4 regions of the Desulfosporosinus paludis genome follow, and region 3 is predicted to be linked to each of the others. Evidence: riboswitches for the same ligand, from Rfam matches in the RefSeq annotation. Region 3 holds a riboswitch; each other region holds the start of a gene.
What was found. A riboswitch is a leader RNA that binds a small molecule or an ion and turns the genes downstream of it on or off. The one in region 3 is predicted to bind cyclic di-AMP.
Positions count from the first base shown of each region.

Region 1: another riboswitch for cyclic di-AMP. It lies ahead of VZF35_RS22650 (C40 family peptidase); the one in region 3 lies ahead of VZF35_RS13870 (citrate/2-methylcitrate synthase).
Region 2: another riboswitch for cyclic di-AMP. It lies ahead of VZF35_RS04090 (NlpC/P60 family protein); the one in region 3 lies ahead of VZF35_RS13870 (citrate/2-methylcitrate synthase).
Region 4: another riboswitch for cyclic di-AMP. It lies ahead of VZF35_RS25740 (C40 family peptidase); the one in region 3 lies ahead of VZF35_RS13870 (citrate/2-methylcitrate synthase).

Region 1 covers NZ_CP144211.1:4,551,562-4,559,848, reverse strand. Annotated here, with positions in the region: gene uvrC (excinuclease ABC subunit UvrC) at 1-1,614, shown strand, start outside; gene VZF35_RS22650 (C40 family peptidase) at 1,904-2,590, opposite strand; cyclic di-AMP (ydaO/yuaA leader) riboswitch at 2,598-2,730, opposite strand; gene VZF35_RS22645 (PFL family protein) at 3,600-4,967, opposite strand; gene VZF35_RS22640 (ACT domain-containing protein) at 5,015-5,308, opposite strand; gene VZF35_RS22635 (HesB/IscA family protein) at 5,591-5,914, opposite strand; gene VZF35_RS22630 (hypothetical protein) at 6,018-6,257, opposite strand; gene VZF35_RS22625 (HD domain-containing protein) at 6,317-6,913, opposite strand; gene VZF35_RS22620 (tetratricopeptide repeat protein) at 7,132-7,857, shown strand; gene pepF (oligoendopeptidase F) at 7,859-8,287, opposite strand, start outside.
Region 2 covers NZ_CP144211.1:773,472-781,758, forward strand. Annotated here, with positions in the region: gene VZF35_RS04070 (sigma-54-dependent transcriptional regulator) at 1-1,063, shown strand, start outside; gene VZF35_RS04075 (peroxiredoxin) at 1,194-1,754, shown strand; partial or broken gene VZF35_RS04080 (class I SAM-dependent methyltransferase) at 1,791-2,977, opposite strand; gene VZF35_RS04085 (DUF2179 domain-containing protein) at 3,275-3,766, opposite strand; cyclic di-AMP (ydaO/yuaA leader) riboswitch at 3,970-4,106, shown strand; gene VZF35_RS04090 (NlpC/P60 family protein) at 4,198-5,589, shown strand; gene VZF35_RS04095 (hypothetical protein) at 5,680-6,588, opposite strand; gene VZF35_RS04100 (FUSC family protein) at 6,648-7,748, opposite strand; gene VZF35_RS04105 (GNAT family N-acetyltransferase) at 7,817-8,287, opposite strand, start outside.
Region 3 covers NZ_CP144211.1:2,765,524-2,773,810, forward strand. Annotated here, with positions in the region: gene VZF35_RS13865 (MerR family transcriptional regulator) at 1-581, opposite strand, end outside; gene VZF35_RS13870 (citrate/2-methylcitrate synthase) at 684-2,054, opposite strand; cyclic di-AMP (ydaO/yuaA leader) riboswitch at 2,158-2,296, opposite strand; gene VZF35_RS13875 (HD domain-containing phosphohydrolase) at 2,689-5,175, shown strand; gene VZF35_RS13880 (ATP-binding protein) at 5,292-7,079, shown strand; gene VZF35_RS13885 (rubredoxin) at 7,196-7,372, opposite strand; gene VZF35_RS13890 (permease) at 7,567-8,287, shown strand, end outside.
Region 4 covers NZ_CP144211.1:5,201,386-5,209,672, forward strand. Annotated here, with positions in the region: gene VZF35_RS25715 (hypothetical protein) at 1-106, shown strand, start outside; gene VZF35_RS25720 (hypothetical protein) at 130-288, opposite strand; gene VZF35_RS25725 (C40 family peptidase) at 632-1,309, opposite strand; gene VZF35_RS25730 (hypothetical protein) at 1,506-1,679, shown strand; gene VZF35_RS25735 (hypothetical protein) at 1,887-2,111, shown strand; gene VZF35_RS25740 (C40 family peptidase) at 2,137-2,862, opposite strand; cyclic di-AMP (ydaO/yuaA leader) riboswitch at 2,866-3,002, opposite strand; gene VZF35_RS25745 (VanW family protein) at 3,244-4,143, shown strand; gene VZF35_RS25750 (D-alanyl-D-alanine carboxypeptidase family protein) at 4,412-5,644, shown strand; partial or broken gene VZF35_RS25755 (S1C family serine protease) at 6,159-6,989, shown strand; gene VZF35_RS25760 (iron chaperone) at 7,247-7,621, shown strand; gene VZF35_RS25765 (ArsR/SmtB family transcription factor) at 7,759-8,088, shown strand; gene hgcA (mercury methylation corrinoid protein HgcA) at 8,145-8,287, shown strand, end outside.

The DNA of each region.
Region 1 (8,287 bases), 1.8 Mb from region 3:
GATTTTGAATATATCTTAACAGACTCTGAGGTTGAAGCCCTCGTTTTAGAATGCAATTTGATTAAAAAACATAACCCTAAGTACAATATACTATTAAGGGACGATAAAACTTACCCTTATTTAATGATTACCCATGAAAGGCATCCACGAATTATAGTGACGCGTCAAATTAAAAAAGGCTCCGGAAAATATTATGGTCCTTACCCCAATGCAACGGCCGCAAAAGAAGCAGCTCGTCTGCTTAATCGCCTTTTTCCTTTTCGAAAATGTCGTCAAATTCCAACTCGCTCTTGCCTTTATCATCATCTTGAGCAGTGTCTCGCACCCTGCGTTCGTGACATTTCTCCCAATGCCTATGAAGAAATCTCTAAGAATGCCTCTACGTTTCTAAACGGTGACCAAAGTCAGATCCTTAATCTATTGACGGAAAAAATGCAAAAGGCATCGGAATCCTTACAGTTCGAAAGGGCCAAAGAATATCGGGACTTGATCGAAGACTTAAAACGCCTTGGAGAGAAGCAAAACATTACCCTCAATGATTTTATCGACCGAGATGTTATAGGGTATGCTAAAACGACTGACCAACTGTGTATACAAGTCTTTTATCTGCGGCAAGGTAAATTACTTGCCCGGGATAATTTTGTTTTCCCTTACTTTGAAGATCCAGAAGAAGCTTTTATTTCTTTTATAGCTCAATTCTATCTGGAACGAAAAGTTTGGCCACAGGAGATCTTAGTTCCACCTTTAGAAGCCCAGGCTTTAACTAGTCTTTTCCCAATCTCAATTCCTCAGAAAGGCAAAAAGAGGGATTTAGTCCTTATGGCTATGTCCAATGCCCAAACCACACTCCATGAGCAGATTACTCTTGAAGTACGCCAACAATCGGAGAATCTCCAAGCTCTTACGACACTTGGAGATCTTTTGAAAATCCCTGTTCCTCGTCGAATCGAGGCTTTTGATATTTCGAATACCGCCGGTACTCATTCTGTGGCCGGTATGGTTCAGTTCATTGAGGGTAAGCCTCAGCGCAACGGATACCGTAAGTATAAAATTCAACCGATGGAGACTTCCGATGATACTGCTTCCATGGGGCAAGTTATTAGGCGCAGATATGCCCGCCTTGCTTCAGAAGACGGCCCTCTGCCCAACCTGATCCTAGTTGACGGCGGCAAAGGGCAAATACATGCAGCCTTGAAAGAATTAAACGAGCTTGGCCTAGCAATTCCCGTAGCCGGAATGGTTAAAAATGACCACCATCAGACCAATGAGCTTATGGATAGTACGGGTAATTCCCTTCCTCTGCCGAGAAATCATCCAACGTTCTTGTTGTTAGGCAGAATTCAAAACGAAGTTCACCGTTTCGCCATCACCTTTCACCGTCAACAACGTACTAAAAATATGACACTGTCTGCGTTGGACGGTATCACTGGAATTGGTCCTAAACGTAAGCAGCATCTATTACAGCATTATTCTTCGCTTGACGATATCCGACAGGCTTCCGTGGAGGAACTTCAGTCAACAGGACTCCCCCAAAGTAGTGCTCTGGCTATCTTCGAACATTTTCACCCGTCGCCTTCCCAAATTTCAGCGCAAGAGGAGAGGTCTATCCCATGATTTTAAATTACAGAGTGGAACTATGCCGGAAATGTTATTACAAACGTACCCAGCAATGTGTAATGACGGATTCGTATATTCATAATTCAAGGCCTTTCTCTACAAAGCCAAGCGGAGAATGTATTCAGTACAGGCCCATTCCTTGGCTGCCACGTTGTTAAGAGAAAGAAAACTTTCCAAAATTCGAAGCGGCTACAACAAACAAAACGGAAGCGTCTTTCTTTCACTGTGAAAGTGAAAGAAAGACGCTTCCGTTTTGTTGTAACCAAAGCCAATAAGATATTAAACTCTAATTGACTCGGCGAGCCCCTAGATAACGAGCCGAGTAATAACTATCACTCAGGCTCGTAATACGAACACCTGTATTCGAAGCATGAACAAAGCGTCCGCCGCCAATATAAATACCCACGTGGGAGGCCCCTTGAGCATACGTGGAAAAAAACACTAAGTCACCCGGTTGCAGCTGACCACGGCTGACAGATGATCCAACGTTGAATTGTTCTGAGGCAGTCCTTGGCAGAGAAGTATTAGATCCCATATAAACATATTGCGTAAACCCCGAACAATCAAAACCACTTCGGTTTGTTCCTCCAAACTGATAGGGAACACCCTGCAGGCTTAAAGCGTGATCAACTAATACTGAACTATCCGATCGTGAGATTTGTTTTGAGGACGTGGCTGCGACTTGAATGGGTCTAGGGCTATTGGCGACTGCCTGGGCTGTTGGTTGAGATTTCGCAAGTGATGTTGCAGGTGTTGAATCTATCTCCTCCAGAGAAGATAAGGAACTCGGTTTCCACTGTAATTGTGTGCGGACAGCTTTAGGATAGGATCTCGTTTTTACGAGAATCGAAGCCACGGATCTTGGGCTGGCTGAAGCAATTTGGGTTGTAGCGAAAGCTGGAAGGCTGCTCGCTAAAATCAAACCCGCCAAGACTCCACTTCCCAACCACATCCGTGTAGATGAGGCAATCAGCAAGAAGAAATCCACCTTTCATTAGCTTACGAGGTTAGTTGACGGATTCGGGCCAAGGTGTAAGCCCTACACGAAAGTTCGTGATTCACCCCAAAAGAATCCCCCGTTCCTAACAAGTTAGGATTCAGCTAGTTATATATTATATATATAGAGTCTATTCGCCATCATGTCTTAAAAATCCTGCAAAAAACCATGGAAATATCTCCCTTGAAAATTTTTTTTAAAAACAAACGCCTCTCAAATTTGAGAGGCGTGCTTTCCATTAGGCCTTAGGAAGCTAAAGAGTCAATATTGAGGCTTAGGTCAAGTAGGTTTTCCCACTGAGTTCCTTCGGTTTCCCGTCAGGCGATTTCTCCTTTTCCTCAGCCTGGAATGTCACCATCACCAGAACTTGATCACCACTTAGTCCCCACTTCAATCCCCATTAGTTGACGTTCTAGAAGTTTCCTTAACACTCCTAGACAATCTAGCCTCTTTTGCAGAAAAGCATTTCCGGCAGTCTGAAAAGTATCGGCCAACACAATCCAGACCTTTTTTAGCCTTCCCAACTTTTCCACCTCAAGGCAGGCTACGCTGCACTAAGTTCCTTCCTAATGCAGGTTCTACCCTAAGCCGTAGCTGTTGCAGCCACGCACTTAGGCCTCCACGGAAAAGGGTCACGCCCGCATGCCATTGCGGATCCCCCTCATCCTTAACTCCCAGCAGCAACCCTTGACTGGGCGTCGAAAGCCACCACCAGGAACTTCATCGGTATGCCCTCGGCGGATTATTAGGCCCGCCTTCGATTGCCAATCGTGCACTAGAATAACGCTCCATAACCTAAAGGAAAATTAATAATGAAATTACATTGCTTATTGTACCCGATTACTATGAGTTTGTAAAAATCCTTTTGGCTATCTATACGCTAGAGTAATTGAGTATAACCATTAATAACGGTTTTTTTGGCCTTAAAATCTAATTATTTTACTTTAAAATCCTTAAATTAACCATTTTGTAATCTTAAGGCTATTTAATTTGATAAACTTGTAATTGGAGCAGGAATTCGACCTCCACGCCGGACAAACATCCTGGATGAAAAGGGGTGAACATCCATGACTGGAGCTCCGCCCAGTAACCCTCCGAATTCTACACGCTCCCCAGCCTTTTTGCCGATAGCCGGGATAATTCGCACTGCGGTTGTCTTTTTATTGATCATGCCGATGGCAGCTTCATCTGCAATGATCGCTGAGATGGTTTCTGCACTCACGTCCCCTGGCAGAGCAATCATATCTAAACCAACTGAACAGACACATGTCATTGCTTCAAGTTTATCTAAGGTCAAGGCTCCAAGTTCCACCGCATTAACCATTCCAGCATCCTCCGACACCGGGATAAAAGCTCCGCTAAGCCCTCCAACGTGAGAAGAAGCCATAGCCCCTCCTTTTTTAACCGCATCATTCAGTAAGGCCAAAGCGGCGGTTGTACCATGAGTTCCACACCGTTCAAGACCCATATTCTCAAGAATTTCCGCCACACTATCACCAATCGCCGGGGTTGGGGCCAACGACAAGTCAACAATCCCAAAAGGAACGTTCATAGCCTTTGAGGCCGCTCTGCCAATTAATTCCCCCATCCGAGTGATTTTAAAGGCTGTTTGTTTAATAAGATTGGACAGTTCACCAAAATCTGCATTTGGATATTCTTTAACAACTTTAGCCACAACCCCCGGGCCGCTAACTCCGACATTGATGACACATTCCGGCTCTCCAACCCCATGGAAAGCACCTGCCATGAAAGGGTTATCTTCCGGAGCATTACAAAAAACAACAAGTTTAGCTGCAGCTATACCATCCTGGTCAGCTGTTTTGAGCGCACTGTTAAGAATAACTTCTCCCATTTTCAGAACTGCATCCATATTGATTCCTGCTTTAGTCGTCCCAATGTTAACCGATGAGCAAACAAAATTTGTCTCACTTAAAGCCTGAGGAATAGCCTCGATAAGTGCCATATCTCCCGCTGTGAATCCCTTTTGTACCAATGCCGAAAAACCGCCAATGAAATTAATTCCCAGTTCACGAGCGGCTCGATCTAAAGCCTTGGCGACCCGGACCATTCCCTCTGAAGTCAAATGAGCTGCCGCAATGGCCACAGGAGTAACAGAAACGCGCTTGTTAATAATTGGAATCCCAAATCGCGACGATATTTGTTCACCCACCGTTACAAGCTGACTGGCATTCCTAACGATCTTATCATAAATTTTCTGTTCCAAACGGTTAATATCCTCTGCTATACAATCGAGCAGGCTAATTCCCATGGTGATCGTTCTTATATCAAGATTTTCCTCATGAATCATCTTGATAGTCTGTTGAACCTCTTCACGAGCAAAAGTAATCGTCATACCGTGATTTCCCTCCACAATTCCCTTCAAACATATTCTAGTATTACCTAAATGCGATGCATAAACGTAAAAATATCTTCGTGCTGAACTTTGACTTGTAAGCCTTTCTTAAGACCCTCTTGCTCAAGGGTATTCGCTAACTCGACGAGCTCCAAAGTCGCTGGTTCCATATCGACTACCATGATCATCGTAAAAAATTCATCGAGAATCGTTTGACTAATATCCAAAATGTTAACGTTATACTCAGCAAGGCGTGTCGAAACCCAAGCAATTATTCCTATTTGATCACGGCCTATTACAGTAATTATGGCCCGATTAGACTCTTCCCGAGGCAATGACATAGTTTTTCCTCCCTTAACAGACGTTTGTATTTAGATTATGGACCTTAGACTAACATATTTACTTTGTATACTCAAGTCTTTTCTCATGCTACATCTTTGTACGAACGTTGCCTAAAAATTTATGATTGTGCACTTGAATTTATACAACTTGAACAGGATATTCCATGTTTTAGCGATGCCGAGGATGGAAGGCCGGTGGTGCAAAGTATTCAACAAAGTTATACTTTCTGACAGTAAAATAAAAGAGAGCTCAAATGAGCTCTCCTTAGAAATTCTTTCTTATTAACAACTTCCGCCACAACTTCCGCCGCATCCACTGCCAGGATTTGCTGTTCGAATTTCAAATCCTCCGCCCTGCTTGGATTCGATAAAGTCAACGGTTGCGCCCTCTAAGTATGAGGAAAGTTTTTTGTCCGTCAATAAGGATACACCATATCCTTCATCCAAGATATCATCATCTGTCTTTGACTCATCCAGAGTCATGCCGAAATTCGGCCCACCTCAGCCAACGCCTACTAAATAAAGGCGAAGAAATGCGTTTTCTTTGTTTTGACTTTTAAGCACTTCTTTAACTTTTTGAGCTGCGAGTTCAGTTATTTCTACCAAAAATCTCACTCCTTTTCTTCTCGCTAATCTTTAATATACCATACTTTTTCCTTTTCGCAAGATAAATTCACTAAAACTAGAAACATTTACCCTTGATCTTAAATTAAACTTCTTGGCCGCTTCCATTGGATTGAAAATCCTTCAATAATTGACGCACTTCAACTTCTAAACTCGCGGGAAGATCCTGCGTCATACTTTGCCAATGTTTTACTTCAAAGTTAATTTTCTGGACCAAGTTCTGTCCCTCTGGCCAAGTAATAAAGGTTTTAGGTTCTGACAAAGTAAGAGTTTTTATTAAAAACAGAAACATTCCTAACAATAAAACACGCCAAAGCCAACGCATCTTGAGTCATCCTTCCCGAATAAGCTTATATAAAACTAGCTTACCCAGAAAGAGAGCTTTTAAATCGTTTCAGTATGTAACTCTTGCCAAAATTCCTCCATATAATGAAACAGTGGCTTAAAAAGGGTTAAAGCTGATTTTGTAAACAAATGCTCATGATACCCTCGAATTTTCTCTTGATAAAACGATTCACAGGAATTTTCTCCGATAAGAGGCCAGCCTTTTACCCCACCTAATGTAAATAAGCGACCTAAGCCAATAGCACCCACAAAGTCTAATTTATCGGCATCATAGAGTATTTTGGCCTCGAGAGTTTCTGGTTCGTACCCAGCTTCACGAGAATGGGCGATGATCGCTTTTTTAACTTTTATAATTATTTCCTCAGAATATCCTGCTTTGCGTAAAATATTGACAGCAAGCCCCGCACTGCTTTCCGCATGTGTTTTTTCAACAGCGCCCGAACGCCCAATGTCATGCAGCAAAGCGGCTAATTCAACCACAGTAACGTCTGCGCCTTCGGCCATGGCCAATTTTATGCCCCATTCTCTTACCCTTAAAGCATGTTCTAAATCATGCGCTCGATCTTTTCGTGCATAAAAACCCCTCGCTATGTGTACAACCTGCTGTAAGTGGTCTTGAGCTGTTTCAGAAACCATATGCCCACCTCCCATTCAGCATAACCTCGATAGTTTACATGTCCATAACTTTAATTCATCTTACTCCCCAAATTCTGGCCTTGTCAAGCTTGTCTCTTTCTGGGAACAGAACTAGTTGAACCTTCGGGAAATTCATTATTATATTCTGTTAAAATGATATAATGAAACAAAGTCTTAGATTTCAGTTGAAGCCACTTGCAGGTCAGAAAGGAGAGCCTATGCATAAAGGCAGTAAATTAAAGATCTTACTTATCGTAAGTCCTTTTCTAATTCTCTCTATAGCAACTGTTTTATACGCCCTGACGTGGAACAGATCATCCCCGACGATGCCACCAGTCGATAACTCAGTTCCTGCGTCGTCCTCCCTGTCCGAGAATCCTAAACCTGTAAATCAGCCCCAAACAAACTCCCAGACTTCAACCTCAAGGCCTGCTACAATTCATACGTCGAATTCTCGTGCCCTGGAACTCTACAAACGAGGGCTTGAACTTTATTATCAACGCCAATTTCCACAAGCACTTAAGCTTTTTAATGAGGCTCTAATGATTGACCCCCAATGTTACGAGGCTCTCAATGGCAAAGGCGCCACTCTTGCTTTTCAAGGAAATTATGATCAAGGGCTTGCCCTCATTCAACAAGCCCTTGAGATCAATCCTTTGTTTGTTTACGGAAATTTCAATCAGGGATTAGCCAATGAACTTGCAGGACGCTGGAATGCCGCTATAGAAGCATATCAAAAGGCCTTGCAATTGGATCAGCACGATACCTGGAGTTATTACGGTATTGCCAGTATCTACGGTCGCCTCGGGAATATTGACAAAGTTCTTGAATATTTACAACCAGCCATAGCTCTTAATCCTGATGTTAAAGAAGTTGCTCGTGAGGAAAAAGATTTCGCCCCCGTTCAAGAGAATCCACGTTTTCAAGCTCTAATCAAGCCTTAAGTTAACTCAGGAGATTTTCCAAACGTTCAACAAGTCCGACGAAAACTTGCAGAGCTTCACGAACAGGTACAGGTGTCTCCATATCAACACCAGCCTTACGTAACAATTCAATAGGATAATCTGAACTGCCTCCGCTTAGAAACTTAAGATAACGAGCTACAGCCGGTTCACCTTCTTTTAAAATTGCCCTCGCAAAGGCGATTGCTGCTGAAAAACCCGTTGCATATTTATAAACATAAAAAGAATTATAGAAATGCGGGATACGTGCCCATTCTAAGGCTATCTCCGGATCTAAAACAACCTCTTCTCCATAATAGGCAGAATTTAAGTCACGATAAATATCAGAAAACTGATCTGCTGTTAAGGCCCCGCCTTCTTCAACAATAGCATGGGTTTTCTTTTCAAATTCGGCAAACATTGTTTGCCGAAA
Region 2 (8,287 bases), 2.0 Mb from region 3:
TGCCACAGATTATATTACCAAACCTTTTAAACTCGAAGAAATAAAGGTACAAGTTAAACAAGCTTTACATCTCTCTAATTTGGAAAACCAAGTTAACTTTTTGCGTCAGGAATTAGGTAAGAAATACGGGAAGACTATCGGACAGAGTGAGGCTATGAAAGAGGTTGCCCTCTTGATCCAACAAGTCGCGAAAACCGGTACCACAGTACTGATAACGGGTGAAAGCGGAACCGGAAAAGAGGTCGCTGCTGTGGAAATACATAAAGCCAGCAACCGCTCAGATAAGCCTTTTGTAGCTCTAAACTGTGCTGCCCTTCCAGAGCAACTACTCGAAAGTGAACTGTTTGGACACGAAAAAGGAGCCTTCACCGGAGCAACCAGCAAAAAGAAGGGCCGCTTTGAAATTGCCGATAAAGGAACAATTCTCCTCGATGAAATTGGGGAAATGCCAACAAGTATGCAAGCGAAATTATTACGAGTATTACAAGAGCGGTGTTTTGAACGAGTGGGCGGAACCGAAACAATCCATGTTGATGTACGCGTCATTGCCACAACGAATAGAGATCTTGCCACAGCCATTTCTAAGGGAACTTTCAGAGAGGATCTCTACTATCGCTTGAACGTCATGCACATCATTATGCCGCCCCTTCGCTCTAGGAAAGACGATATTCCCCTTCTTGTCAATCATTTTCTCGAAAAATTCGACCCTTCTAAAAGCAAAAAAATATCTTCAGAAGCGATGAAAACATTAACACACTACAACTGGCCCGGAAACATCAGAGAGCTTCAGAATGCCATTGAAAGAGCACTTATTGTATGTCAGGGTTCTGAAATTCAATCGATACATTTTCCCAAGGAATTGCTGAATAGTTTAGAGAAAACAATAGCTCCTGAAATTAATCTATCTGAAGGTGGCTTCTCTCTGGGAGAATTGGAGAAACACCTTATCATAAAGGCATTGGAAAAGCACAATTATAACCAAACTAAAGTTGCTAAATATCTGGGTATTACTCGCCCAACCCTCCTTTATCGGCTGCAGAAATACGGCATAAAGATACAATGAAACTAAAAGCATCCTCCCCTTCACTTGATAGTGAAAGGAGGATGCTTTTTAAAACTTTAAGGAACCAATGTCATAATCAAGCAGCTTTGCGTAGTTTAATCCAGAAATCAATTTTAAGGGAGGAGCTACTATGATTAAACCTACAATGGTTGCCCCTGATTTTTCTGCTGATGCTTTTTACTTAGGAAATAAGATGACTGTTAAACTGAGCAATTATATCAATGATTGGGTTTTATTGTTCTTTTATGCTAGTGATTTCACGTTTGTTTGACCAACGGAATTGGGAGCCGTGGCATCCCATCACCATTTATTGGAGCAATTAGGAGTTAAAGTTCTTGCTATTAGTACCGACAGTATCTTTTCTCATAAGGTTTTTGCTGAAATTTCTCCGTCCGCAAGAACAATTCAGTACCCGTTACTTTCCGACCGATCACATAGCATCTCTCGTCAATATGGAGTTTTGAGAGAGGAATTAGGGCTTGCTTTCAGGGCCACTTATATCATTGCACCCGGTGGTGAGGTGAAATATTCCAGCCTTTATCCTCCTGAAGTTGGTCGCAATGTAACAGAATTAATCCGAATAATCCAAGGACTTCAATATGAACAAGCAACTGGACTGGGTGTTCCCGCAAATTGGCGTCCAGGAAAACAAGGGATTAGTAAAGATTTTAGTTTAGTCGGCAGAATCTAACGAAACTATCAAAACTTCAGTTTAAGGAAATACTTGCTATGAATTTTTAACTGAATACATAAAATCTCGTGTCATAGGCCACGAGTTGTTTACTCCTTTGCTAAAAAGGAACTGGTGAAGATCAAGGTTACCGCAATGGAAAGAAGCAGCACAAGAGTTGAGATAGAGACGCCACATACGTATAAAGGCTTCGTCTTTCATCGTTTGAATTAACGGAAGTGCCTTCTCGAAGTTTAGTGCCCAATGTTCTAGAGTTCGAGTATAGTGTTCACGAAGACTTTCCAGGTCGATAAGATAAAACGAGTTTTCAGCCATGAGTTTAATTAGCTCATAGATTGCAGGAATATATCCCCCTGGAAAGATGTATTTGTTAATCCAGCTATTCGTCCCTGCCTCTTGATAACCAGTGATACAATGCAAAAGAGATGCTCCACCTTCATTTAAAAGAGATTTTATGGTAGAAAAATATTCTTCCAAGTGTTCCTTCCCAACATGCTCGATCATTCCAACACTAACCACCCGGTCAAAGGTTCTTCCTTTTAACTCTCGATAGTCAAGAATTTGAACATCGACGAGTTCCTGCAATTCTTCATTTTGAATTCTTTCAAGGACCCGATTATATTGCTCTTTACTGAGCGTAATACCCAAAGCCTTAACCTGATACGCTTTTGCCGCCGTTAATATCAGCTCCCCCAGCCGCAGCCGATATCGAGCAATGTTTGACCTGGCAGCAAGTTAAGTTTGCTTAGGATATGATCAATCTTATTGTTTTGAGCCTGAGTCAAGCTTTCGTGAGGAGATTTAAAATAGGCGCAGGAATAAGTCATAGTCTCATCAAGCCATAAACGATAAAAGTCATTTCCCAAATCATAGTGGAATTGAATATTTTCTTTGTTTCTATGGATATTATTGGAGAGATTTTTAGCCATCCTTACATACACATTTTTCTGGTGCAGAAAGCTATCCTGTTTATTATAGAGAGACTCAATGACTTCCTGAACGCTTCCTTCAATATCAATTTTCTTTTGCATATATCCTTCACCAAGAGCTAATGACAGATCACCAAACATTTCAGTTTTAGCAATTGGTTCGTTAAAATCAATTCGGAACTTTGCCTCCTTTCCTCCATAATTTACAACTTCTCCATCCCAAAACTTAACTTCAAAGGGGTCTGCAAATAGATTTTTCATAAAATTCCGGTAAAATACCTTGTCTAAGTTCATAGTTATCCCCCCTAAAAACTAATAGTCATTAAGGTGCGCCGAAGATCACCATTTTATTCTTGTATTGTAAATTTTATGAAAAACCGAATAAAACTTTTTTCGATCGGGCAGCACTTTTTTATACTAGTCAGAGTATAACTTCGTTAAATACTTTCTACAGGTCCCTTCTCACCATCCTTGGCTTCAGGGACACTCGGCCATCCATGGCCTGCGCATAACTAGGCACTGCCTGCGCCAAGGCTATCAAGTGCGAAGACAATGTCTTCGGACACCAGCCAAGTTTTCTTTATTTGTTTTCTATCGTTTAATATCTGTGACATCCATTGTCACGACATAAGCAGATGGATCGGATTCGCGGATGAGCTTCGTTAATTCTGTAAACCTTTTTTTCTTAAGCACGATTTTCAACTGGGCTTTTTCTGCACCGTTTAAGCCATATCCTTTCGCTGTAGTGACTCCGAACCCACATTCCCTTAACGTATCCGCCAGGCTCCACTCATCATGCTCAGTGACAACTAAAGCTAAAACGCTGTCTCTGGAAAGCTTGTCATCAATGAGCATACCAACATAGTTGCCCGCTGCGTATCCACAGGCATAAAAGAGGAGAACCGTCGGCTGATTGACATACTTAAAGGCTTGAGAAGCCCCCAGGGTATACACAATAATTTCTACAAAGGCGATCATTGAAACGACTAACTTTTTTCCCCTGATGATTGATTTAACCCGAAGAGTATCTAAAGAAACATCAATGATTCTTGCAAAAAAAATTAAAATTCCCAAAATGATCAACGAATTCGCCACCTTATAATTTTTTCGCTCAAGCGTCAGAGAACATTCTATCATCTAATCATAGAATTTAAGTATATTTATCAGCTATATTTTTTATTACCCTATTACAATTAACTCCAAGTAAATTGCCAAGTATTACAAAAAAAAAATTAAAGGACATTTGCATATCCTGTCGAATACTTCTTAATGATATGTCGACGAAAGGAAAAAGAGAGCTTAATCTGGATTCTATCCGGAACGGGGGATTTATTATGGGGTGAAACGCGTATAATACGCGAAGGGCTTACACCTTCTTGCCCGAATCCGTCAACTAACCTCGTAAGCTGCTGAGAAAGGTGAAAAACATGCAATTGTTTCCGGTTCTGTTACGATTCAAAGGTTTGGTACTTAGCCGAATCAAACATTTCAATTGGACTCAGAAAAAGAAGCTTATGTTTCAAATTTCCCGCAATCATTTACAAGGGATATCCTGGAAATCGCCGAAAGTAATCGTCACGTTATCTGTTACAATTCTTTTATCTGGCGGGCTCACCTTTTATCTTACGACAACGACCTCTGCTGCTGCAATCATGATCAACGGTCAACAAATTGGTTTGGTCCGAAATGCTGACACAGGTCAAAGCCTTGTCGAATCGATTTTGAAACAACAAGGCCAGTCATTTGGGCTTGTTGCTAAAACGCATGACATCATCACTTATGATAATGTCAGAGTTAAACCAACGGTCTATCTTGAATCCGCTTTGAACGAAAAGGTATTAGAGGATAACTTAAAGTATTATCTTGACGGTTATAAGTTAGAGGCAGACGGTGCTGTTATAGCGGTATTGCCAAACAAAGAAGATGCCGATAAAGTTCTAAAAGAATATCAAGATTATTACGTTAAGCCTAGTGATGAAAATAAAGTCGCTTCCGTAAATTTTGATGAAAAAATTAGCATCGAAAAAGCTGAAGCCCAACCCGATCAAATGGTAACTGTTGATCAAGCTTACAAAGTTTTAATGGATGGCAAAATAACAACCAAGGATTACACCGTATTACCCAATGATTCCTGGTGGCTTATCGCTCGCAAGAACGATATGTTGACTGATGAAGTATTAGCGGGAAATCCAGGGACAACTAAAGACACGAAGTTAAAGCCTGGCCAGATCGTAAAGCTTGTTGATTCTACGCCCTATCTTACTGTTGTAAGTAAGGGAACTTATTCAGGCTCAGAAACAATTCCCTTCGATGTCGTTACAAAAACTGATAACAGTTTAGGATACGGCAAAACGAAAATCCTTACCACGGGGAGTAATGGTTCAAAATTAGTTACATATTCCTATATCCAAAAAAATGGAATCGATGTAACGAAGCAAGTATTAGACGAGAAGGTCACACAATCTCCTGTCAATCAAGTAGTCGCTAAAGGCTCTGGCAGTCAGCCCATTAATGTTGCTTTTGCAATTTCTCGTGGAGGTGATGGTTCTTCAAGTATCGTAGATCGCGCCTTAAGTTTACAAGGATCGCGCTATGTTTTTGGCGGAACATCTCGCAGTGGCTTTGACTGCTCTGGTTTTACTAAATATGTTTATGCGAGTTCAGGTATATCTCTTCCACGCACCTCTTATGCGCAATTCGCTTCCGGAACTCCAGTCAATCAAAATGATCTGCGTCCAGGTGATCTAGTATTTTTTACAACCTATTCCAAGGGTGCATCTCATGTGGGTATCTATATCGGCGGAGGTCGATTTGTACAAGCCAGTAATCCCAGTAGTGGAGTTGAAGTATCTAGCCTTAGTGATAGTTTTTATTCTTCCCGCTATCTCGGAGCACGCAGGTATTAATTCTGTAATAACGACACTTCAAAGAGTAATGGCGTATGCCATTACTCTTTTCTTTTATCTTTAAAATAAACTATTTTTCCTCGTTTAATCTTAATTCAGGGCCTCGATATTCTCGCTCAATAATTTAAGTTGGCCGTTAGACACTTTCCAAACTGATTCAGCATTAGCTACCGAATTGGCATGTGCGCCGACTGAAATCCTCTGAATTCCACGCAGTTCGCATATCCCATCCCCGTTTACTTCCGGTTTCAGAACGCTGAATCCATCTACGAGTACCATAGGATCTTGCAATAACTCACCTTTTTCATTGTAAATACCAAGTCTTTCATAATCGACAGATCCCTTATGAAGATCAATTGTAGCTGTATACCCGGTATTCTTATCCGTGATCTTCAAATTAAACCCGGGCAGACATTGAGTCTCAAGCACCAACCCATGATTCAATGTTTCTTGGGGTACTATAGCCTTTACTTGACCATCATGATAAGACAAAAGACTAAACTGATATACCCCGCCACTCCCTCCTGTAGCAAAAGAGACCAGAATATCGTTGCTCTTAGCCTTATTGAAACTGCCGATAAACAATTTCGGATCAAGTCCGGAATTTAATTCTCCTATAGAAGCGATCGAAAACTTACCCGTATGGCTATCCTTAATGGCAACTCCGATGTTTTGAACATAGGGATTATCATCTTGCTTCTCACCGATAAGTACGACATCATCGACTTTACCATCACCATCAAAGTCAGCTCTTCTGCTGTCAAAAACAAACCTATTGTTGTCCTCTTTTGAGTCCTCTGAAGTAAACTTCGCCCCAGGCAAAAAGTCAGGTGATGGTTGGTTTGGGGAATTATTTCGCTCAACATCTGTTTGAGCAGAAACGTTCACTGCCGAACCTTCAACCCCTTTATTTTCCTTGTTCACTCTGATAATGACCGACCCTATAACGATAACTGCGGCCACCCCAACTATAATCATCCCTTTTATGTATTTTTTCATCAGCCATTTCCTCATTTCTTCGCTCGGAATACGTTAATCTGGAGTCTAAACAATAGTTCTTATGTTCGTAGTTCCTCACTTGCACTGATGTTATAGATTGACCTCAAACGTCGACCTGCCCAGCGAATTTCTGTAGCAACCACCGCAACCTCCATCATTGCGCGCAAATAAAAGACTCCACTTACTTTACGTTGCCAGGCATCCATCGTTTGATCAAAAATAGTCCAGTATGGGATGTCATCCTCGATGGGTTCAGGGCCGTGTTTCTCATATAAAGCCCTGTTGACTTTCTTCACTCGCGCAGATAATTTCTCTTCCCCGGTCATCAGTACATCCAAGATAGCCCTGAACTCCGGACTCACCCAGTCGGGAGGTAATTGAGAGTCAAGGGTACGTCGTCTCTTGACTCTTTGAACAGTCATCTCATCAATAGTTTGTCCCCGTTCAATAAAACCCCGACAGATTTCCAAGAGGCGTTCCCAAAGAAGTGGGGTGTCTTCTTCTGTGATCTCCTCGCGAGCCCGGTCATACAACCGGGTTACTTCGTCTAGTTTTTTTACTAGAACATTTGGGTGCTCTGAATGAAACTCTTGTAAGTTCGCCGACGAAATAAAGGTGACCAAACTCGTTAGAAAATAAGATGAACTATCGTTAAATAATCGTCCGAGTTCATCACGAAGTTTAACTTTATACGCAGGCGGCTTTAAAACACGGTTAAGTGCTAATGCCACTCCGAGGCCGATAAATACCGCTATAGAACGGACTACCGCATGCTCTAAAAATTGATCTTTAGGAGCGTCCAAGATAAAGACAATTGAAGTAACTCCCAGAGTGATGACTCCTGACCAATGCAAGTGATTGCATATGACAATTATTAGAATCACCGCGAGCCCAAAGACCAAAGGGCTGGTGCCAAATGTAAGCCCTAAAATTACAGCAACCCCTACCCCTAGGATATGTACGGCGGTCTGTTCCCAAGCGTTTCGTAGAGACTTGCTGATAGATGGCTGCATATTCACTACGGCAGTAATGGCGGCAAATACAGCTGGCTCAATCTGCCAGACTCTGCACACCATCATTGCGATAGCAACTGCCACACCGGTTTTAAGGGTACGAGCCCCTAAAATTGAGTACTTCAATTCTTTACTGGATTTTGCCATGGCCTCCTCCTCAAAGTCTTATTAACTTACACAATACTACTGGACTCCCATGGAAACCAGTTTATAATTTAATACCTATTATTATCTATCTGGCAGGCCACAAATTTTCCAAATTCCTTAAACCCTAACTTTCTATAACATTTTAGAGCCTCTATATTATCCGTCTTTACATTTAAACCGATATACTTGATTTTTTTCTGCAGACTACCGGCCAATGCCCCAACTACTTGTTGTGCGTATCCCCTATTTCTATATTCCGGATGAGTCGTCACATGAGCAATGGCAGCAACGTGATAAGACTCTGAATAGGCATGTATTCCTGCGAAACTTACCAATTTCCCATCAACATAAATCCCAAAATTCTCCTTCAACTTGAGCAATTCATCATCTAGCCATGCCTCAGGATAACTAATTGATATCAGCAGCCTAATATCGTTTAAGTCTTGATAGCCAAGTCTTACAACTTCAGCCGTTTGGCTTTTAGATAATTCATGATGATCCTCTAAACCCATATTCACATACTCTTCTAAATCCGAAAT
Region 3 (8,287 bases):
GCTTTTTGAGCTAATACCCCAGCAGGATCTCCTGTTTGAAAGGCCGCATGAAGGGTTTCTTTCAACTCAGTTCCCAGCCTTGTTACCTTATCATAATCTTCTTGAGACATGCCTTTCACCTTTTGATTGGATTTCTTAACTGCCTCTTCCCCATACTTCTCACGTATTTCCTGACCGTATTTCGCTTCATTATCATCGATTAACGTTTGCTTAAAGCCCTCAAATTTTTCCTTATCCATCATAGTGATCTTCCCCTCTTTCAAGGCAATTGATTTATCAACATTAGAAATCAGCAAATCCAATTGCACTCGTTTTTCAAGAAGCTTCACACGGTGTTCCCTCAGTGCTTCAGCTCCATCAAAGGAAGGCGACGTCACGATCTCTTTAATTTTATCAAGGCTCAAACCCAACTCACGATAAAATAGAATTTGTTGCAGCTGATCAATTTCAAACTGTCCATAAATACGATACCCTGATGGGTTAATTCTTGCCGGCTTAAGAATCCCTATCTCATCATAGTATCTTAAAGTTCTAGTGCTTACACCTGCGATTTGAGCTAGCTTTTGCACTGTGTATTCCATGTTGCTCACCTCCTGACAAAGTCACTATACACCTTTACGCTGCGTCAATGTAAAGAGATATTTTAAGAACTATTTTGCTTTTTAGCCATCGATTAACAGGAATTACACTCTCTCAATCATCTTAATATAGTTTTGCCTTGGCGCAACGCTCTTATAGGCTGGTCTGATGATTTTCCCCGCATTGACGATTTCCTCAATACGATGAGCACTCCAACCTGCGATTCGGGCAATGGCAAACATAGGCGTAAACATTTCGACGGGAATATTAAGCATTCTGTATACGAAACCGGAAAAGAAATCGATATTAGCACTGACACCTTTATACATTTTATTCGATTTCGAAATCACTTGGGGAGCAAGTCTCTCGACGGCTGCGTAGAGTTTAAATTCATCTTCAAGCCCTTTTTCCTGCGCGAGTTGAGCAACGTATTCTTTAAGAATTACCGCCCTTGGATCTGAGATAGAATAAACAGCATGGCCAATCCCATATATTAAGCCCGAATGATCGAAGGCATCTTTCGTAAGGATCCTGTTTAGGTAGCGTTCTATTTCTTCATCATCTTCCCAGTCCTTCAATTGGCTTTTAATATCTTCGAACATCTGGACAACCTTAATATTCGCTCCACCATGCCGTGGCCCCTTAAGTGCGCCTATGGCCGCAGACATTGCTGAATAGGTATCTGTGCCAGTCGAGGTCACTACGTGGGTTACGAAAGTTGAATTGTTGCCTCCACCGTGTTCAGCATGAAGTACTAGGGCTAGATCAAGTAGTGTCGCTTCAAGTTTTGAGTACTTGCTATCCGGTCTCAACATTGAAAGGATATTCTCAGCTGTACTTAATTCCGGGCGAGGGCTGTGAATATAGAGACTTTGATTTCCATGATAATGGGATAATGCTTGATATCCATAGACTGCCAAAGAAGGGAAACAGGCAATCAAACGCAAACATTGTTTTAAAACATTGTTGATGGAAGTATCATCCGGATTATCATCAAAGGAGTATAAGGCTAAAACACTTCTCGCCAGAGTATTCATAATATCTTTACTCGGCGCTTTAAGGATGACATCGCGTGCAAAATCTTCAGGAAGTCTTTGATAACTGGCCAGAAGTTGTTCGAATTCTTCCAGAACTCTTTGTTTCGGGAGATGTCCAAAGAGTAATAGATAAGCACACTCTTCAAACCCAAAGCGGTCTTCCCTTATAAATCCTTTGACCAAATCCGCAATATCATAACCGCGGTAAATTAAACGACCCGGTACTTGAATGATTTCACCTTCATCGAGAATGTAAGAATGAACTTCACCGATTTCAGTTAAGCCAACCAGTACACCTCTCCCGTCTAAATCCCTGAGTCCTCGTTTCACCTGATATTTACTATATAATTCGGGATTCATAAAGCTGCTTTTTTTAGCAACCTTACTTAAATCGTCAAGGACTTTCTCGTCAAACTGTTCTAAATTGTAATTTTGCATAAGACTATTCCTCCCCTAAATAAAATAAGCCCAGACAACGTCTGGGTTCAGCTAACGCAAAAAGCCAAGGAATAGTAAAGCAAAGCTACAGCAGCAATGCTTGTTGTCCTTCCTTTCAACGCTTACGAAGTTAGCTGACGGATTCGGGTCGAAAGTAACCCTACTTTCACATATTATCTGTGAAAGATTCACCCCAGAAAATGGTTCCCCCGCTTCTAGACAGAATTAAGCGATAGTGGATATTAAGTTAAATTTAATTAGCTTCAAAGTTTGTCACATAAGAAAATATCACTAATTATACCATATATTTTATGCTTAATCAATTAAGTAATTTATTCACTTTAAGTAATGTATTGAAGTGAATTGAAATTCATCTGAACTCTACCTGAATTAAGCCTTAATGTTTGCTTAAGATTATTAGCTTGAATTTAACATATTAACCTTGGGGTGAAATTCTAAAGAAATTAGGTATTTGTAAGTAAATATAATTGTTTAAAAAAGGTATTTAATGCGAAAATGTAGAAGGTATATATAACTTGAGGTTATTCGAGCATTTTCGATATTATTCGCTATAAGAATTTAATTTTTCCGAACCTCGACGGAATCTATTACAGCAGCTTTAGGAGTGATCCTTTTGAAGGTCAGGCAAAAAATTTCCCTAGTGGCAGTTTCCGGAATACTCTTTGTAGTACTAGTTTCCATGATCTTACTTAGAACTCTGTTTATGGTCTATGCAGAAAAATCAGAAAATACAATCATTACTCAAGATTTTAACCGTGCCATGTCAATTATACATCACGAAGAATCTTCCCTAGAAAACTCAGTGAAGGACTGGGCTTATTGGGATGATACATTCCGTTATCTTGACGGTACTTACAACAATTATGTCGATGTAAACCTTCAAGATTCAACCTTCACTTCTTTAAACCTTAATTATATGGGTTTTTTTGATCTTAAAGGGGATACCGTTTTTGCAAAAACCTATGGAATTGATGAAGCAGCAGAAAGTTCCTTTAAAGAAGAATTGTTTCAGAGTTTGCAAACGGGAGAAAACTATCAACATTTGCTATCTAGCACTACTCCTATTACAGGGCTATTGATGATTTCTGGAAAACCCTTGTTTATCTCCATATCGCCTGTTACGACATCTGACAGAAAATCTCCTAATGATGGGGTTATAGTCTTTGGCAAGTTCCTTGATCAAAAGTTGTTAGATTACCTAAAAGAGGTCTTGATGGTAGATATCAAGTTTGATACTCTACAAGATCCTGAGATTTACGAATTGTTAAAACAGGATAATCTAAAGGTTCCCTTTAAGGACTCTATCTTTTACATCAAGAAGACAACTGAATCTGTTGAGAGCTTTGCTCAAGTTCTTAATGTGTACAATAATTCTAAGATTTTTATGATACTTAATACCGGAAGACCCATGTATCACGATGGATTGGTTATCATCAAGTATTCGAGTGCGGCGTTTATTACAATTTTCCTCGTTATTACTGGCCTAAGCTTGTTTGTCTTAGAACTTCTAGTATTCCGCCGAATTGAAAAGCTCAATGGATTTATGAACTCTGTTAAAAATAAAAAGAATATGTCTGAGACAATTTACTTACCGGGGAAGGACGAAATTTCAAATCTTGCTACAAGCGCCAATAATATGCTTAGAGAAATTGCCGTCTATTATGAAGAACTTAAAATCAATGAAGAACGCTTCAAATTGGTCATAAAAGCAACCAACGATGGCTATTTTGATACTGATCTCTTAAAGAATAAATCCTATATCAACCCTGACTGGCTCAGATATTTTGGATACGAGAATAGTGAAATCTATCTAGCTAATAATCAAGTCCTTAAAATAATTCATCCTGAGGATAGAGACCACTATCTTACTGCTTTCAATGAATGCTTGAACGGCAGTACTGAGAACTTAATCGTCGAATTCAGGGCACAGAAAAAGTCCGGGGAATGGTTGTGGCTGCAAATTCGCGGAAAGGTCGTTGAATATGAAGATTCGAAGAACCCCAGACGTTTAATCGGCACTATCTCGGATATTACCAAACGAAAAAACTATGAAATAGAAAATCTGTATTTGAGCCAGACGGATGTGGTTACAACGCTCAAAAACAGGACTTTTGTTGAAGCCTTGTTGGAAAAAGCGGATAAATGTCTGTTATGTCAAAGTTGGATTATCATGGGAGATGTAAACGGACTAAAACTGATCAATGACACCTTTGGGCATCCGGAAGGGGATCGGCTCTTGCGCATGATCGGAGAGATCCTCAGGAAATGCTGCTCGTCGGAGGATGTTCCTGCACGCTGGGGCGGGGACGAATTTATTATTCTAATTAAAGATAACCAAGCAGACTATGTTGATAACTTAATTTGGGATATTAAAAAAGAGTGTTGTAATATAACGGGTTTCCCGACCCCAATTAGTATTTCTTGGGGTCGGGCTAACAAAGATAACCTGAATAAGGACATGAAAGCGGTTATAAAACTGGCCGAAGAAAGAATGTACCGCAATAAGCTACTGGAAAGTCGAAGCGCTAAAAGTTCAATTTTGAGCTCTCTTGAGCAATCCCTGCATGAAAAGCATATTGAAACCGAAGAACACACCCGGAGAATCGCCCACATTTGTGTACAAATCGGTAGGAGAATGGGGCTGACCCAGGAAGAGCTTGATGAAGTCGTTCTGCTTGGCTTGCTTCATGATATCGGAAAAATCGGTATACCCGAGGCCATCTTACTTAAATCCGATAAACTAACCTCAGATGAATGGGAAATTATGAAAACCCATTCTGAAATTGGCTATCGTATTGCAGTGTCAACCCCAGAATTAGCTCATGTAGCAAAGGAAATCCTGTCCCACCATGAACGATATGATGGCAGTGGTTATCCCCAATGTCTTAAAGGCAAAGAAATTCCAAAATTGTCACGTCTTCTTTCTATTGTTGATTCTTACGATGTAATGACCCACACGCGACACTATAAAGAGGCCATGAGCATAGAAAGTGCGGCTCAAGAAGTCAAAGACTGTTCTGGAAAACAGTTTGATCCCGAAATGGTTGAGCAATTTCTGAGTATTCTACTCGAAAACCCTTCTAATTTTAACGTTGGTTAACCCCTTTAATCTTCGAGGCTTATGGTTAACATAATGAAGAGACATGAAAGAGGTATTTAGGGTTAATTTGTAGAAATAACTCAGATGAATATAAAGCAGGGGCAGTTGATACAACGATGGGTGCCAAAAACGAGATTGCATTTGATGGAAGTATTAGAGTAACTTCACAGGAAGAACTTAATAAGCTAAAGAGTGTTTTTAGCAATTTTAATTATGTTTTTAGCATTAATTCTTTGGATGGAAGGATTCAATACATCAATTCTGTTTTACCGACTCTTTTAGGAGATACCCAGGATAGTTTCATAGGTCAAACTGCTCACGAAATTATCCGGCGCTATGTTCATTCGGATGATCTCGAACTTACCATTCAAGCGGTCAACACTGTGATTAACGGTCACCGTATTCATGGATTTGAAAATCGTTACCGACTTCCCGATGGATCCTATCAACGGTTCTCATGGATGCTAATACCCTTGATTCAAGAGAATGTGTTCTACGCCATTGCTTATAGAATAATAGAAAGCAGCGCCATGAAAGAAGAAGAAGATCTTGAAAGACCGGATATCAAGATCCATAACGTCTTTCATAATATTTCCGATTATTTTTATGTCTTGGACAATGAATGGAAGTTTGTCTATGTTAACACTTCATCCGCTCAGCTTTTCTTAGAGGTTTTAAAGCAGGAAACCCTCGGCAAATTTTATTGGGATATATTTCCTGAAACAGATGACCTTTATTTTTTGAAATTTTCAGAAGCAAAGCTCGCCCAAAAACACATCTATTTCGAAGCATTCTCGTCCCTAACCGATGGCTGGGTGAGGGTCAATGTTTACCCTTCTCCAGAAGGCCTTTCGATTTATTTTAGAGATATTTCTGAACAAAAGAAATTCGAGAAATCTCTGGAAGATGAACAAAAACGGCTTTACGCTATTTTAAATGGGCTCCCCGGTTTAGTTTATCTCCGTACCCATGAGGGAAAGGTTGTTTTTGCCAACCACACATTTAAGGAGTCCCATGGCGAACCGGACAACCGAAAATGCTATGAAATACTCTTTAGTAAAGAAGAGCCCTGCAGCCACTGTCAGTTCAACTTAGCCTCTAATATTTCCAATCAATGGCAGTGCGTTATTAAGGATACGATTTATGAAGTATACCAACATCCTTTTGATGATCTCGATGGAACGCCGTTGTTTCTTATGCAGCTACTGGATATTACAAAACGAAAGCTTGCTGAAGAGGAAATAGCGCACTTAGACAGACTAAATCTTGTTGGAGAGTTGGCAGCAAGTATCGCTCATGAAGTGCGGAATCCAATGACAACAGTACGTGGTTTTTTACAAATCTTAAAAAGCAAAAACTCGATACCAGAAAACACAGAGTACTATGATCTAATGATTAGCGAACTGGATCGGGCGAACAGCATCCTCACGGAGTTCTTATCGGTGGCTAAAACAAGCAAACAATTATTTACACAAGTAAAACTCAATAACCTAGTGGATTCTTTATATCCTCTAGTCATGGCTGATGCGACAAACCAGGATAAACAAGTGCTGCTTGATACAGAAGATGTCCCTGAATTATCCGTGAATGAACGAGAAATGCGACAGCTCGTCCTCAATCTCACAAGAAACGGCCTTGAAGCAATGTCTCCCAAAGGGATATTAACCATAAGAACCTATCAGGACGCCGATAGTATTGTCCTCGCTGTGCAGGATCAGGGGACTGGGATTAGCCATGAAATCCTAGAACGAATCGGTACTCCCTTTCAAACCACCAAAGAAGGAGGCACCGGCCTCGGTCTTTCGACATGTTTCGCTATTGCAGAGCGACATAATGCCAAAATTGAGGTTACCTCTTCAGCCTCCGGAACCAGATTTTTGGTTCGCTTTAAAGGTCCCCTATAAAAAGCGGAACATTTGACAGCATTTAATAATCTTCGCCTAACATCAAAGAATGAGTTCTTAGTCCTCTTCAAGGAATAAGAGCTCATTCTTTTCATTTTTACTTTCAAATTTAAAGGTTAAACAGGTTTAAACGCTTTCTTACTAGCTCCGCACAATGGGCATCTCCATGTATCAGGCAGTTCCTCAAACGGAACACCTTTTGGTATTTTACTTTTCTTACAGCCCTTTTCAGGATTATAGATATAACCACAACTTTGCATTTGACATTGATACATCTTATTCTCTTCACTCATCACTATTCACCTCCTAATTTAATTTTACCATTAAAAAATAACAATTTAAATTTTTAGATTGATGATTAGAGAAATCTATCAAAATGTCGATTTGTGTTGTATAATGTTATGGTTATACCACAGTATCATCTATAATTTATTTGAGAGAATGGCGAGAATACCGTTCTAAGGTTAAGAGGAGAGACAAGAACATTATGACTAAAAAAGTCCGCACTTATTTTCCCTATGTTCTTTTATTCGCAATTATCTTTTTGGTAGGTGTTTGGTATGTAAAATGGAACCCTTATTATCACAAAGCGTTTCTCGCGGCCAGCAAACATTCCATTGGAGATTCCATCATTTCAGGCAAAGCAGCTGCCCCCCCTGCTCCATCGTGGAGCGCAGCTTGGAATTATACAGTCTCATATTTTAAAGCTGTCTGGCAGGCAGTTATTCTCGGTCTTTTGTTAGGCTCCCTTGTTCAGATATTATTGCCAAAGAATTGGATACCAAAAATTTTTGGCCGGGCTAATTTCAAATCTACTGCCTTAGCAGGGATTGCTGGAATTCCATCGATGATGTGTACCTGCTGCTCCGCTCCAGTTGTAGTAGGCCTTAGACAAAGAAAGGCTTCTGTCGGAGCAGCGCTCGCTTACTGGCTTGGGAACCCTGTCCTTAATCCGGCAACGATCATCTTCATGGGTTTCGTACTTTCTTGGAAATTCGCTCTTTTAAGAATTATTGCCGGTGTCATTATGGTTTTTGGGATCGGATATTTTGCAAATCGATGGGCAAGGGATGAAGAGATTCCAGAGAGCTTTATGTCCGAGGATCACAATAACGATGAGGAGCAAGGCAACTTATTAATACGTTGGATGAGGGCACTTCTTCCTCTCATTCGCGACACCATACCGGCTTACTTCATTGTCGTCGTAA
Region 4 (8,287 bases), 2.4 Mb from region 3:
AAGCCTTAGTAGGATTACAGATATTATAAAAACCCCGGATCATATAGAAATTTATACTCAAAGCAGTATCTACAAACTCAAGATTTTGCCTAGTGAACCGGATTAATTAAACCAATACCGCTCTGATTATTAAATTTTACCTTCTAAATCTTCCATCATTTTAATAATCGAGTATAAAGCGTTAAATCTGATATGATCTTCTTTCGAAGATCCATTGATTCCATTAACCTTTTCACACTCAAATTTTATTTTTTTCAATAACTCATTCCATATTTTTTCGTAATTCATACAACTCACTCCTTCATATCTTCCTAGATAATGTATATGCCGAGTTCGGATTTTTAAGATAGACGCATATTGAGCGTCAATGTCTACTACCATTTTTTCATTTTATGATTAAGTGTTTCTAATAACTGAATTTTTTATTCTGTCGTATTAAATCTGATCCTTACTCATATTTGAGTTCTTGAAGTCTATTTTTTAAACATCTACCATGAGTATGTACTCGTGTAATATAGGGTATTTACTTTAAAGAGCAACTGGGGATAAAATCACAGTTGCTCTTTACTTTATACTAAATCAGCAAGATTTTGCTTTTTAACTAAAAAGGCCACCCGTAGGTGGCCATGAACTAAAATACATTTTTACTTCCTAAGTATACCGATTCCCAATAGGGACCAATAGGGTAAATTGTTACTCCCTTAGAACTAGAAGCATTGATGAACTGATCATTTCCAATGTAAATACCAACATGATCTACTGTTCCATTTTGATCTATGGAGAAGAAGAGTAAGTCACCAGGCTGCAGGTCCTTGAAGTTTACAGAAGTTCCGACAGTGTATTGCTGGCTTGACACTCTGGGAAGAGTAATCCCATTTTGGGCAAAAACATACTGAACAAAACCTGAGCAATCAAATCCGGTGATTGGCGATTCGCCACCCCATTGGTAAGAGATACCAATGTATTTTTTAGCAGTGTCAATAATGGCGTTCGCTTTTACAGCATGTAGTTTCTCTGCATAAGCATCACTTAAAACGTTGGTTGTGTTTGTTCCGACGATGCCGTCCGCTTTTAAAGAGTTCGCTGATTGAAAAGCCACAACTCCTGCTTCGGTTTTAACTCCGAAAATACCATCCGTTGTACCAACATTATACCCAAGGTAATTCAGCTCGGTTTGCAATTGTACGACATTGGAACCCGTTGAACCGATTTTTAATACGTTATACACCTGGGATGCTTGGGCTGTCTGAACTAATCCAAGTACGAAAAAGGTCGCCAAAACAAATAAGATACCCACTCTCTTTGTCATAGAACAACTCCTTTGTAATTAATAAAGAAGAACCATTTTATGTGCTGAATTTAATTATACAAAAGAGAAGCAAATAAACTATGTGGAAATCATCTAAAAATTGTTTAAAAACTATTAAAAAATCTTTAAGGCGAATAATTATAGATCTTACTGATTATGCATTATTTCGGGCGTACTGATAATAGCGGTTGTACTTGTGGGTGGAAATATAGTCTATAATACCCGAAATGCCAAAGCATCTACCCCTAGTTATATCACAGGAACTGTAAGAATGGGTACCGTTGAAAAGTCCGTCAGCGCAACAGGAACAATCGAACCTATTAATCAATATAATCTGTCTTCGAACAGTGGGGGGAAATTACTGAGATGATGTTAAAGTTGGGGATCAAGTTAAATCCAGACAAGTTTTGGCAAAATTAGATTCAACTCAGGCTCAGCGGGAAGTGACCAAATCAAGCCCAATTAAAATTAAATCAACTCTACGCACCGCCTTCACAAGTTAATGTCTTGAATGCCCAAAGTGCAGTGCTTAAAGCCCAATCAAACGAGGCCAGCTCACTGAGCAATTTACAAACCCTTGAGAGTTATAGAAACTCGGCCACACTCAAGGCAGCAATTCAGAAACTCCAAGCGTGGTGTCAAACAGAAAACCATTATGCTTCAGTTTTTGATCGAAGCAGTTATCATAAGTATGCTGGACGGCATTATAGGCATTCTATTTGGAGCAGGAGGGTCTGAAACAATCACCCAGTACGTTGTTGCCACGACATTCAACGTGCTGGGTGATTTCCATTCCAGATAAATTTCCTTAGATGGGGCTGAGTTATTTAGGCGTACCTACGAGCACCAAGATAATGTTCGGTATAAAAGCTATTACTGAGGTTAGTGATCGTCACCCCAACACGGGGGTTATCGGCGTGAACAAAACGCCCTCCACCAATATAAATACCTACATGAGACGCTCCTTTAGAATAGGTCGAAAAGAATACTAAATCACCGGGCTGTAGCTCATTCTTGCTGATAGAAACCCCCGAAGCATATTGAGCATAGGAAGTGCGAGGAAGAGATACGCCAGATCCAGCGTAGATATACTGGGTAAATCCCGAGCAATCAAAACCTTTTCGAGATGTCCCCCCAAAAACGTAAGGTGTTCCCACTAAACTAACTGCATGATCAATGATATCAGAAGAATCATCGTTTCCGCGGGACACTTGTTCTTTGGGTTGGGTTTTAGCTGAAGCAGTTTGAGCTGTATGTACTGCTTGTGAACTACTGTTGGGAGAGTTTTTTACACTCTGTTCATTGTTTGTTTGAGATTGATTTGCTTCTTTTGTGGCTTCTATAACCTCAGGGTCGTTTATAGCCAGTTGGAGCTGGGGATGTAAGAATTGAGGATCGATAGTCGACTTAGAATAGTCAGTTAAAGCTGCTGGCATTGATAAAGTGTTTACGGGTAACGTTTGAGATGTTGATGGCACAAGTACATTACCTGCCAAAAGCATTCCGGAAAGAATAACTCCAGATAGGCGTGACAGGCTTGGGGACAAGTTCATTTTGTTTTCACCTTTCTTAGCTTACGAGGTTAGTTGACGGATTTGGGCAGGAAGGTATAAGCCCTACACGTTTTCACGTGATTCACCCCATAGGAAAATTCCCCCGCTCTAGTGTAACCTAGATTCAGCTTTATTTTTTATACATATTCATAAAGCTGAAATTCGACAATATGTGCGAATATCCTGCAAAATATTCTATGTAATATATGGAAAAAAACTGAATTTGAAGTAAATCGGCTTAGGCAAGCTCATAAAACATTACACAGCCAAAATGTAACATAACATACTAATTTTACGTTCTTTTTGCGCAATAATCTAAGACGCTATTGTAAAAAATATGAACTGAAAAGAGAAAAATTTTAATTACTGATACCGATCCCTTTGATCATTGATGTTTCAGAGAAAGATACAGAGGGAGTGAATAAAAGGTTGGAAAAATATCGTCATCGCAAGTTTTTTCTTGCAATAAGCCTGATTATTGCAGTTTCAGCCTCCTTTGAAACAACATTTGTCTCAAAATTAAGTTCTGCTTCCATTCCATCTATTCAGTACGGTATCAAGCAAACAGCCGATCAAAAATTGGTTAAACAAATTTCACTAACAAACATAACGGTTAATTCATCTCCAAAACAAGGACCCAAAGCTACAAAGACCTCAATTACTGCGAACGATATTATCGGTGAATTCAGCACAAAATTTAATGTTAAGGAAAAAAACCGTTCCATAAATTTAACCTTGGCGGCGAGAGCTCTCAATAACAAAGTAATATATCCTGGTAAGGTATTTTCTTTTAATAATATTGTAGGGGAACGAACTCTAAAAAACGGATATAAAGATGCCTATATCTTGAATAACAATCGATATATTCCTGCTCTTGGGGGAGGAATCTGCCAGGTTTCATCGACATTATATAATGCTGTACTATTGGCAGACTTACAGATTATCGAGCGTGTTCCTCATCAGGTGCCTATAATTTACGTCCCATTAGGACAAGATGCTACGGTGTATTATCCAAAAATAGATTTTAAGTTTAAGAATAATACCAGCAGCCCTATTTACATTCGTTCTAAAGTACAATCTGGCTTATTAACCCTTCAGATTTATGGTAAGAAAACAGGCAAAATAGTTCAAATAAAACCGCAAATTTTAAAAACTATTAGAGGTCGAGCAGGCTCGAAAGGGTACATTGTTAAAACGTGGAAGATTGTTAAGGACTCTCAAGGGAATGTGAATAAATCAATGCTTAGCCGTGATATCTATGCACCATTAAAGAAGAATTAATTATACAACAACCCCACAATAAGGCGAGTTGCTTCTGTAGAAAAGCAACTCGCCTTATCATATGTATATTAATGTTATTTATTCAGAACAGTAAACCACCCTGCTCAAGATTGCCCTTGACATTTTTGAGCAACAATTGTGGCCTTCAAGCGTGCCTCCTGGCTTTTGAAAAAATATGGCAGCAAATAAATATTGTTGTAAGATTGAACTTCTTGTAGAATAGAATTAGTTTCTATTATTTTTTCAAAAAAGAACTAGGAGGTTTCTCATGACTGTTTCTCCGAAGTTGAAGACTTCAAAGACTAAGTCTCCCAAATCAAAGGGTCCCCTTATTTTGTTCATAGTAATTTTGATTATTGTAGCCGGTATTGTACAGGTCAGTCGTCCCTATCCTGCGGCAGGGGTAAAACCGATATCTCAGGATATCACATTGCCTGGTCAATTGGCCGTTAGCTTTCCTGATCAAGGTGAATCAGCCGTAGGTACGGAAAACTTGGGTGTCGTTGCCTCAACCGATCAGCAAGGTTCTGTCCCCATCGCCAGCTTGACAAAAATGATGACAGCTTATTTAGTACTTAAAGAACATCCCTTGAAACCAGGGGAGGATGGCCCCAGTTTAACAATCAATGCGCAAGATGTAGCCGATTATCAGAATGGGGTCAAAAATGGTTATTCTGTTTTACCAGTTGCTCAAGGTGAAAGCCTGACTGAGAGACAACTTTTAGAAGGATTAATGTTACCGTCGGGAGATAATATTGCGACGACATTAGCGCGTTGGGTGTCTGGAACAGAGGCTGCTTTTGTAACAAAAATGAATGAAACAGCTAAATCTTTAAATATGAAGGATACTCACTATGACGATCCTAGTGGTGTGAGTACCACAACTGTAAGTAGTGCAGTTGATCAAATAAAAATAGCTCAGGCCGCAATGAATGATCCTGTTTTCCAAGAAATTGTTGCTATGCCACAAGCAACGCTCCCTGTATCTGGTACTGTCTATAACGTTAACTCAATGCTTGGGAAACATGGGGTCGTGGGCATCAAAACCGGATCAACTACCCCAGCCGGCGGTTGTTTTGTTTCGGCGACCCCCGTGGTGGTCGGTAAAGAAAAGCATTTTATCTTAGCAGCGGTGTTAGGCCAAAAAACTGTCCAATCCTTACAAAGCTCTCTTGAGGCTAACGTTCAAATCTTAGATCAAGTCCGGTCTCAGTTTAAGTTATATCCCATAACACCACCTGCAGCAGGATTTGGTCAAATAACGAGCGCTTGGAATTCTACAAGCGATTTGAAAACAAGTCAGCCCATCCAAGTCTTTGGATATCCTGGCATGAAGGTAGAACTTTCAATTACAAACCTCAAAACAGAGTTACCCATTAATGCGAATGAAAATGTTGCAACTCTAACCATCAACACAGGATCCCAAACTCAGACAGTAAAGCTTAACAGCGCGCAGCCAATAAAACCACCATCGATCCTGTGGAAGCTTATTAGATATTAGAAGATCGGTATAATTGCGGCAAGAACGTTTTATATGAGGAGGTGTTTTTTACACCTCCTTATTTTTATTGCCTTTAAGCAACTAATTTTGTCACTAAAAGCGGAAGGTGAATAGATCGACTTCAGTGCCTGAGAAGCAGATCTTTTCTAATTTCCAAACGTATTTAGAGTATAGTTTGGCTAATTTGTTGTATTTGTTTTTTACTTTTAACCTTGAGAGGAAATGCACAAATAATGTCGAATAATTATAAAAGTAGGAATGATGATAGGATATTTCCTAAGTAAAACATAATAGTAAAAGTTTATTTTTTAAGGCTTTCAACCTGATTTCATGATTCTGTTACGCAAATATGCCATCATCATCCACATTCGCAACATCATTATTTTGCTGCTGCAAAAGCGTAACGAAGAATGAAGGTGAAACGATGAGTTATCAGACGAATAACAAATACAAAGTCAGAATTTCTCGGGGAAGTTCCAAGGCATTTGTTGGGCGTCGGCGCCATATCAAGGTGATATCTGTACTTGCCACAGGGTTCGCAGGTGCACTTATAGGCGGCCTTCTATCAGCAGGAGTTGTTATCTCAGTATACACTAACAAAGTTCAAACAAAACCAACTCTTTCAACGATAGCGGAACAACAATCACCTAATTCTATCAATGTCGTCTATGATCCATCCAGCTATCCAGTTGTAGATATAGCAAAGAATGCCGGACCTGCCGTTGTAACAATTTGTAATTTTCAATCTGTCGTTAATCAAGACTCAGATCTTGGAGACAACGATCAGAGCAAAGGAAATAATTTGATACAAATGGGCAACGGTTCAGGGTTTATCATCGATGCCGATAAAGGTTATATAGTAACTAATAATCACGTCATCAAGGGCGCTCAAAAACTGTTAGTTTGTTTAGCCAATGGAAATCGCGTCTATGCGGACTTGGTGGGTTCTGATTCAAGTACTGACTTAGCTGTTATTAAGATAAGTAATACTAAAAACTTAACCGCTGTTGAACTTGGTGATTCTTCTAAATTGCAAGTTGGTGAACCAGTGATTGTTATTGGAAACCCTTGTGGAGAAGAGCTTGCAGGCTCTGTAACCACCGGAATTGTTTCCGCAACTAACCGGATTTTGCAGGGCGAGTCAAGTTTTAACTTAATTCAAACAGATGCAGCTATAAATCCCGGTAACAGCGGTGGACCTTTGCTTAATTATCATGGACAAGTGATCGGTATTAACTCTGCTAAATATTCACAAGCAGGCATAGAAGGCATTGGATTTGCTATACCAATCACCGATGCAATACCTATCATACAGCAATTGATCCAAAAAGGTTATGTTAGCCATATATTGGACTGAAACAATTACAAATTTAGATTCTTGCTTTAAAAATACCCTATCGAGTAGATGTTTTGATAGCTCTACCCTATAGGGTGTTTGTTTTAATCGGTAATTATTGGTAGTAAATAAAAGCATTGAACTAAGATCTTCTAAATTGAATTGCAGTTTAGGGGGAATATTAAAGGTAAGTCCTGTGACAAACGATTAACTTTACTTGAAATGAGTTTTACAGTAATTAAGAAACTTATACAAGGAGAATTATAATGGATGACAATAAGGCCTCTTTTAATTCAATAGATGAATATATTCTAAAATTTTCTCCTGACATCCAGGAAAAACTTCAAATGTTAAGAGACGTGATAAAAGAAGCGGCACCAGAAGCAAGCGAAAAGATAAGCTATCAAATGCCGGCATTTGTGTTGCATGGTAATCTCGTGTATTTCGCAGCGTTTAAAAATCACATTGGATTCTATCCGACTTCTAGCGGAATTGCTGCATTTAAGAATGAATTGTCCGAATATAAAGGAGGGAAAGGGACTATACAATTCCCTTTAGATAAACCATTGCCCTATGAACTAATAAGCAGGATCGTTAAATATAGAGTTACTGAGAATATGAGGCGCGCAAAAAGAAACTAGGTATTTGGAATAGGTTGATATCCTCTTTAAAAAAATAGGAGATAAACATAGACAATCATCTATGTATGGTATACTATGAATATAGATATTTATCTATTTAGAGTTGGTTCATTAACAAATGATATGGAGTGAATCTTTTGAACTATAGTTACGCAGACTATGTTTCCCTATTTAAGGCCCTAGCCGATCAGACTCGTCTCAAAATCGTTGATTTACTTTCCTCCGGCGAAATGTGCGCCTGTCAACTATTAGATAATTTTAATATTACTCAACCAACCTTGTCATATCATATGAAGATCTTATGCGATAGCGGCCTTGTTAAGGGGAGGCCTGAAGGACAATGGATGTATTATAGCAACAATAATGAGGTCATCGAAACTATCTCTGTCTATTTATCTGAAATTGGATTTAATCAAAACAAATGTAAGAGCAAGCAAGTCGATAGCTGTTGTGTGAGATGCAACTAGTTCAGAGTGTCCAACTTGGAAAAAACAATGTTAATGCTTGAATAGAGGGTGATATTATGATCGATATAAGCCTTAGTAGAGAAATAAAGATTCTAGAGACATCGACTCAATTAACAATGCAAGATATCTTCGGTACTTGGAAAGCCCGGTGGGGTATCAATAGAATGAATTATAAAGTTGAGCCTGGTCTCTACCGTAT